DNA from 2 places in the Mesorhizobium sp. WSM4850 genome. Region 1 is predicted to be linked to the other one. Evidence: predicted binding sites of a transcription regulator. Region 1 holds the regulator's gene; the other holds the start of a gene.
The links. The regulator PhoB, encoded in region 1, activates phosphate uptake and scavenging genes when phosphate is short. The targets are predictions, from matches to a motif close to TGTCATNNANCTGTCAT.
Positions count from the first base shown of each region.

Region 2: a site for PhoB is predicted at 2,469-2,485, ahead of ugpB (sn-glycerol-3-phosphate ABC transporter substrate-binding protein UgpB). Genes of this name have one in related genera too.

Region 1 covers NZ_JBVVPV010000014.1:69,869-73,834, reverse strand. The annotation lists gene pstA (phosphate ABC transporter permease PstA) at 1-489, shown strand, start outside; gene pstB (phosphate ABC transporter ATP-binding protein PstB) at 502-1,317, shown strand; gene phoU (phosphate signaling complex protein PhoU) at 1,353-2,060, shown strand; gene phoB (phosphate regulon transcriptional regulator PhoB) at 2,077-2,766, shown strand; gene AC0L2Z_RS15945 (ROK family protein) at 3,035-3,966, opposite strand, start outside.
Region 2 covers NZ_JBVVPV010000035.1:21,818-25,783, forward strand. The annotation lists gene ugpE (sn-glycerol-3-phosphate ABC transporter permease UgpE) at 1-118, opposite strand, end outside; gene ugpA (sn-glycerol-3-phosphate ABC transporter permease UgpA) at 127-1,011, opposite strand; gene ugpB (sn-glycerol-3-phosphate ABC transporter substrate-binding protein UgpB) at 1,096-2,406, opposite strand; gene tlpA (thiol:disulfide interchange protein TlpA) at 2,646-3,332, opposite strand; gene argH (argininosuccinate lyase) at 3,367-3,966, shown strand, end outside.

The sequences.
Region 1 (3,966 bases):
GGACTTGCCGTATTCCTGAATTTCTTCGGCATGCCGCGCTCAGCCCCGGTGGTCGGCGGCATGGTGCTGGCGCTGATGACCCTGCCGATCATCATTATCGCCTCGCGCGCTTCGCTGCGCGCCGTGCCGCCTTCGATCCGCGAGGCGGCGCTTGGCATCGGAGCGTCCAAGGTCCAGACCGTATTCCATCACGTCCTGCCACTGGCGATGCCGGGCATCATGACCGGCACCATCCTCGGAATGGCGCATGCGCTCGGCGAAACCGCGCCGTTGCTGATGATCGGCATGGTCGCCTTCATCGTCGACATTCCCGGCGGCTTCACCGATCCCGCGACGATCCTGCCGGTGCAGATTTTCATGTGGGCGGATTTCCCGGAAGCGGGGTTCCAGCAGAAGACTTCGGCGGCGATTTTGATTTTGCTGGTGTTTTTGGTCATCATGAATGCCATCGCGGTGATACTGCGCAGGCGCTTCGAGCGGCGCTGGTAAGGAGTAGAGGATATGAACATCATGACGGAAGCCGGCGTCGAGCAGAAACTGAGCAGCGCAACCAACGCCCCTTCGATCAAGATGAAGGGCGAAAAGGTCTCCGTTCACTACGGCGAGAAGCGAGCTCTGTTCGACGTCGATCTCGATGTCCGCGAGCATCAGGTGACGGCGTTGATCGGGCCATCGGGCTGTGGCAAGTCGACGTTCCTGCGTTGCCTGAACCGAATGAACGACACCATCGATATCGCGCGGGTGAGCGGCAAGATCACGCTCGACGGCGAGGACGTCTACGATCCGAAAATCGATGTCGTCGAGTTGCGAGCTCGCGTCGGCATGGTATTCCAGAAGCCGAACCCGTTTCCGAAGTCGATCTACGAAAACGTCGCCTACGGTCCGCGCATTCACGGCCTGGCCAGGACCAAGGCCGAGTTGGACGGCATCGTCGAATCGAGCCTGAAGAAGGCCGGCCTGTTCAACGAGGTCAAGGATCGCCTACTCGAGTCGGGTACTGGCCTGTCCGGCGGACAGCAGCAGCGCCTGTGCATCGCGCGCGCCATCGCCGTGTCGCCGGAAGTGATCCTGATGGACGAGCCCTGTTCGGCGCTCGATCCGATCGCCACCGCCCGCGTCGAGGAACTGATCGACGAACTGCGCCAGAACTATACGATCGTCATCGTCACCCATTCGATGCAGCAGGCGGCGCGCGTGTCGCAACGCACGGCGATGTTCCATCTCGGCTATCTGGTCGAGGAGGGCGCGACCGACAAGATGTTCACCAACCCCGACGACAAGCGCACCCAGGACTACATCACCGGCCGGTTCGGCTGAGCGGTCCGGCGAATTTCGAACACGAGGACAGCACCATGGGTGAACACACCGTCGCATCTTTCGACGAGGAACTGGAGCACATCGACCGGCTGATCCGCGACATGGACGAGCTCGCCGCCGCAATGGTAGCGGCCTCGATCCGCGCGCTGCTTGCGTCGGACAATGCGATGGCGCAGCGCGTCGTCTCGGACGACGCCATCATGGATGCGCGGCAGCGCGAACTCGATGACAGCGCCATCACGCTGATCGCCAAGCGGCAGCCGATGGCGCAGGATCTGCGCGCCGTGGTTGGCGCAATCCGCATGGCTGGCGATCTCGAGCGCATCGGCGATCTGGCCAAGAACATAGCCAAGCGGGTCAGCGCAGTCGGGCAGAGCGCGACGCCGCGGAATCTGTCGCACGGTATCGATGCGATGGCGGATCTCGTTCTTGTGCAGCTGCGCGGCGTGGTCGAGCACTATGTGTCGCGCGATGCCGGCGCGTTGAAGGAACTGCGCGCCGACGACCAGAAGATCGACGTGAAATACACGGCGGTTTTTCGCGAGCTCCTGACCTACATGATGGAGGATCCGCGCAACATCACCGCCTGCACGCACCTTCTGTTCTGCGCCAAGAATCTCGAGCGTATCGGCGATCACGTCACCAACATCGCCGAAAACGCCTACTTTGTCGTGACCGGGCAGCAATTGCCGGCGGATCGCCCGAAGCTCGACGAAACGACGATGTCGGCGCCGGCGACATGACAGGAGTGACCGGCCGATGATCGCGCCGCGCATCATGGTGGTGGAGGATGAAGAGCCGCTGGGCGTCCTCCTCCGTTATAATCTGGAATCCGAAGGCTATCAGGTCGAGGTGGTGACGCGCGGCGACGAGGCCGAAATCCGGCTGCAGGAAAACGTGCCCGATCTTTTGGTGCTCGACTGGATGGTGCCGGCGGTTTCCGGCATCGAGCTTTGCCGGCGGCTTCGGGTGCGCCCCGAAACCGAGCGGCTGCCGATCATCATGCTGACCGCGCGCGGCGAGGAGAGCGACCGGGTGCGCGGCCTTTCGACCGGAGCCGACGACTATCTGGTCAAGCCGTTCTCGACACCGGAATTCATGGCCAGGGTCAAGGCGCTGCTGCGCCGCGCCAAGCCGGAAGTGCTGTCCAGCGTGCTCAAGGTCGGCGACATCATGCTCGATCGTGAATCGCACCGGGTCTATCGCAAGAAGAGCGAGATCCGGCTCGGGCCGACCGAATTCCGGCTGCTCGAATTCATGATGCGCCACCCGGGCCGGGTCTTCTCGCGCAGTCAGTTGCTCGACAATGTCTGGGGCGAGACGATCTACATCGACGAGCGCACGGTGGACGTCCATGTCGGCCGGTTGCGCAAGGCGGTCAACAATGGTCGCATGCCCGATGTCATCCGAACCATCCGCGGCGCCGGCTATGCGATCAGGGAAGACTAGCTAGGGATGTGCTGATATTCAGGTGATGCCGGCCTGCGAACGGCTGATACCGCGCTTACCTACAGCGCCGCGCGCCCTGTTGGGCACGCAAAGGACGCTGTAGAACTTTGATTTTGCGCACGACCTTTCCGAAATCGATCTCGATTTCGGGGTCATGCGCGGGCTCACGTACCCAAAAGTACGCTCCGCTCCGGTTCTCGGAACCCACCATTCTCGACTCGGCCTGACCTGAATCTCAACACACCCCAAGTCGCGACCCGGGAATCCTTCAAGCCACGTTCTTTCCGACCGAGCCGGCTCGTGCCTGGATGCTCGGCGCGAAAATCTCCTGGTCGACGAAGCTTAGCGCCCGCATGGCACAGCCTTCGCGGATCAGCGGCAACTCGTTCGGCTCGGTGTCGAAGGAAATCGAACCCGAATGCTGGCCGCCGGCGGTCTGGGCGATGGCCTCGCGCAGGGCCGGCTCGATCAGGTCGAAGGCGGCAGCGCTGGCGCCGACCATGGCCACCGGCGCCGGATCGATCAGCGCAAACAGGCTGCCGAGCCCGAAGCCGAGCGCCTCGCCGGCCTTGCGGTAGGCTTCGCGCTCCGGTCCGTCCATCTCGCGCGCCCGGGCCGCCAAGGCCCGCATCTCGGCGTCGCTGACATCGGCGACCGGCTCGGCGTTGTCGCTCAATTGCCTTGCATTGCGCCAGATGGCGTAGTTGCCGGCATAAGCCTCGACGCAGCCGCGCCGCCCGCAGCGGCAAAGCGCGCCGCCCGGCCGATGGATCATGTGGCCGAATTCGCCGCCTGAGGAGTGGGTGCCGGTGAACAGCTCGCCCTTCAGCACCAGCCCCATACCGATGCCGTGCGAGAGCAGGATGGCGATGAAATCGTCGCGGTAGCGATCCGGGTGGCGCCAGCGCAGCGCCACGGCCATCATGTTGCAGTCGTTCTCCATGATGGCCGGGATGCCGAACTCGCGTTCCAGAATGTCGGCGAAGGCGATGTTCGTCTGCGGCGTGATCGGCGACCACAACATGGCGCGCGCGTGGGAATCGGTGATGCCCTGGATCGCCAGCGCGATGCGGGCGACACTTTGGACATCGAGGTCGGGATCTTCGAGCCGGCGCCGGACGATGGCGACACATTCGCCGATCAGCGCGTCACGCGACATGGTCAGCGTGTCCAGCCGGCGCTGTTCCTCGGCGACCACTT
Region 2 (3,966 bases), on a different contig from region 1:
TTTGCAGCGTGTGCGTCGAGGCAACGAACGTGTAGTAGATCGGGAAAGCCACGATCAATATGCCGAGGATCAGCACGGCATGGGCGATGAAAGTGCGGAGCGGGGACTGGCCGATCATCGCTGCCCTCAACCGTAGTGGACTTTGCGTTCCACGTAGCGGAACTGGATGGCGGTGAGCGCAATGACGATCGCCATCAGGATGACCGACTGCGCCGCCGAGTCGCCCAGGATCAGATTGACGAAGCCGTCATTGTAGACCTTGTAGACCAGCGTCTCGGTCGCCTTGCCCGGCCCGCCGCCGGTGACGGCATGAACGATGCCGAACGTGTCGAACAGGGCATAGACGGTGTTGACGACCAGCAGGAAAAAGGTGGTCGGCGCGAGCAGCGGGAAGACGATGGTCCAGAAGCGCTTGGTCTCCCCGGCGCCGTCCATGGCCGCCGCCTCGATCAGCGTTTTCGGCACTGCCTGCAGACCGGCTACGAAGAACAGGAAATTGTAGCTGATCTGCTTCCAGGCAGCCGCCGACACAAGCAGGATCATGGCGTGGGTTCCGTTGAGCAGCGGATCCCATGCGATGCCGAGGCTTCTCAGCAAATACGCCAACGAGCCGATCGAAGGATTGAACAGAAACAGCCACAGCATGCCGGCAATCGCCGGCGCCACGGCATAAGGCCATATCAACAGCGTGCGGTAGAGGCCTTTGCCGCGCACCGCCTTCTCGGCCATGACCGCAAGCAAAAGGGCCACGCACATCGCGACGATCGCGGTCGCAAGCGAGAACACCACGGTGACCTTGATCGAATTGAGGTAGGCCGGATCGGCCAGCACCTTGCGGAAATTGGCAAACCAGACGAACCTGGTCCTCAGCCCGAACGGATCCTGTCTGAGCATCGACTGGTAAAGCGCCTGACCGGCCGGCCAGTAGAAGAAAACCAGTGTTATGGCGAGTTGCGGCGCCACCAGAAGGAAGGGCAGGATCTTGTTGGGAAAGACGACGCGTGGAGACAGGCTGATTTCCTTCGCTATCTCGGGAGACGCCCACGCGAGCTCGCGTGGGCGATATTCAAACCAACACCAACCGAGATAATCTCGTCAGTTCTCCAGCGCTTCCTTGATTGCGGCGTTGCCGCGCGCGACCGCGTTGTCGAGCGCCTGCTGAGCGGTTTGCTGGCCGGCCAGCATCTTCTCGAACTCCTCGTTCTGGATATCGCGCACTTGCGGCAGGTTCGGCAGGCGCACGCCCTTCGAGTTGTCGGTCGGCGCCTTGCCCGTCATCTGCAGGATGGGTGTCTCACGGCCGGGGTTCTTGTCATAGAAGCCCGATTTCTTGGTCGCCTCGTAGGCAGCGAGCGTCACCGGCAGGTATCCCGACTTCTGGTGCAGATATTCCTGCACATCGGTCTTGGACAGGTAGGCGAAGAATGCCGCAACGCCCTTGTATTGCTCGTCCGACTTGGCGCCGAACACCCACAGGCTGGCGCCGCCCGGCGTGGTGTTCTGCGGTGCGCCCTTGGCGTCGCTGTCGTAGGGAAGCTGGCCGATGCCATAGTTCATGCCGGACTTGACGATGTCGCCGAGGCCGCCCGACGATTCGGTGAAGATGCCGCATTCGCCGGCGAGGAAGATCTGCTTGGCTTCGGAGGTACGCCCACCATATTTGAATGTGCCGTCCTTGGCGAGGTCTGCGAGCGCCTGGAAGTGGTTGACGAAAATCGGCGCGTTGATCTTGAGTTCGACATCACCGCCGGCCAGACCGTTCTGCTGGGTCGCCCACGACACATCATTCCACGCCGCGAAATTCTCCAGATGGATCCAGGTCAGCCAGGTCGAGGTATAGCCACAAGGGGCGGCGCCGCTCGTCTTGATCTTCTTGGCGGCTTCCCACACCTCATTCCAGGTCTTGGGTGGATTGTTCACGTCGAGGCCGGCCTTCTGGAAGATATCCTTGTTGTAGTAGAGGATCGGCGAGGAGGAGTTGTAGGGGAAGGACAGCATGGTGCCGTCCGGCTTCGAATAATAGCCGACGATACCGGGCAGATACTGGCTCTTGTCGAAGGTCATACCGGCACCGGTCATCACCTCGGCAACCGGCTTGATCGCACCCTCGGCCGCCATCATCACGCCGGTGCCGACGTCGAACACCTGGAGGATATCGGGCGCCTGGCCAGCGCGGAAGGCGGCGATGCCGGCGTTCAGCGTCTCCGGATAGGTGCCCTTGAACACCGGAACCAGTTCATAGTCGCTCTGGCTGGCGTTGAAATCCTTGGAGATCTTGCCGACGACCTCGGCGTTGGCGCCGGTCATGGCGTGCCACCAGCTGATCTGCGTGACGGCGAAGGCGGAGGTGGTGGAAAGCAGGGTCAAGGTGGCGGCGACACCGGCCGCGAAGCCGAAGAACTTCATGTTTCATCTCCCGTTTGTCATTGGCGAAAGGGGCACTCTCGCAATGCCAATATGTGCCGCCCGTGACAATTGGACAACGGTTTTGTTGCGGGCCGATGAACTTGATTCCACTTAAAGTGGCGTGCGCTTCGAGATGAGAGCCGATGGAAAGCAATTGAAAAGCCGGCTTACCAATCGAACAACGACGACGACCGGCAATCGTCGGCGCCTCCTAAAGAGCGCACTTTGCGCGACATGAATTAGTCCGACTTGCCGAGCGCCGTCTCGACCAGCCGCTTGGCATCGGGGCTCGACCATTCTGCCGGGCCGTTCATGTGGGCAATCAGGCAGCCTTCACCGTCGATCAGCATGGTGACCGGCAGGCCGAGCGCCAGGCCGCGTGTCTTGAGATCGTTGAACAGCGCCATCGTCGAGTCGCGGTAGTAGCCGAGCGCCTCGACGCCGGTTTCCTCGAGGAACTTCTTCGGCTTGCTGTCGTCGCCGGCATCGACATTGACCGCGACGACCTCGAAAGCATCACTGCCCATTTCGTTCTGCAGCGCGTCGAGCGCCGGCATTTCTGCGCGGCAGGGCGCGCACCATGTCGCCCACAGATTGAGCAGCACCGTCTTGCCGGCATGGTCGGCGAGCGTCATCGGCTTGCCGTCGGGGCTGTTGAAGGCAAGGCCCTTCAGCGATTGCGGCGGATCGGCGGGCAAAAGTGCTGCAACCTGGCCGGTGGCAGCCGCCGCGACCGACTTGGCGCGGTCGGCCTTGGCGGCGCAGGCGACATCGTCCTTGCTGTCGCCAACCGCGACTTGAGCGGGGGCGTTGTTGCCAGAACCGCTTTCGCTGACATATACCGCGACCGCGCCGGCAAGCACGCCTGCCACCAAAGCGGCGAGGATGAGGCGCGGGGCCGGGAAAAATCGATTGCCGTCTGCCATTTTTTAAAACTGCTCCGGAGCACGGGTTATAGCGATGAGCGACAAGAAGGCCAGCAACCAGATGTGGGGCGGACGTTTTGCCTCGGGTCCGGCCGCGATCATGGAAGCGATCAACGCGTCGATCTCGTTCGACCGCAAACTCTACGCGCAGGACATCCGAGGCTCGATCGCCCATAGCGAGATGCTAGCGCAAACCGGCATTATTTCGGCGGCCGACCAAGAAAAAATCGCTCACGGGCTGAACACGATCCTGGCAGAGATCGAAGCCGGCACGTTCGAGTTCTCGACCAGGCTGGAAGACATCCACATGAATGTCGAGGCCCGCCTTGCCGAGCTGATCGGCCCGGCTGCCGGCCGCCTGCATACCGCCCGTTCGCGCAACGACCAGGTGGCGGTCGATCTCAGGCTATGGGTCAAGGACGAGTGCTTTCGCGTCGCCGAGGCGCTGAAGGGCCTGATCACGGCGTTCCTGGAGCGGGCCGAGGAGCATGCGGCAACGGTGATGCCGGGCTTCACCCACATGCAGGCGGCGCAGCCGGTAACCTTCGGCCATCACTGCATGGCCTATGTCGAGATGTTCTCGCGCGACCTGTCGCGTGTTCGCGACGCTATCGAACGGATGGACGAAAGCCCG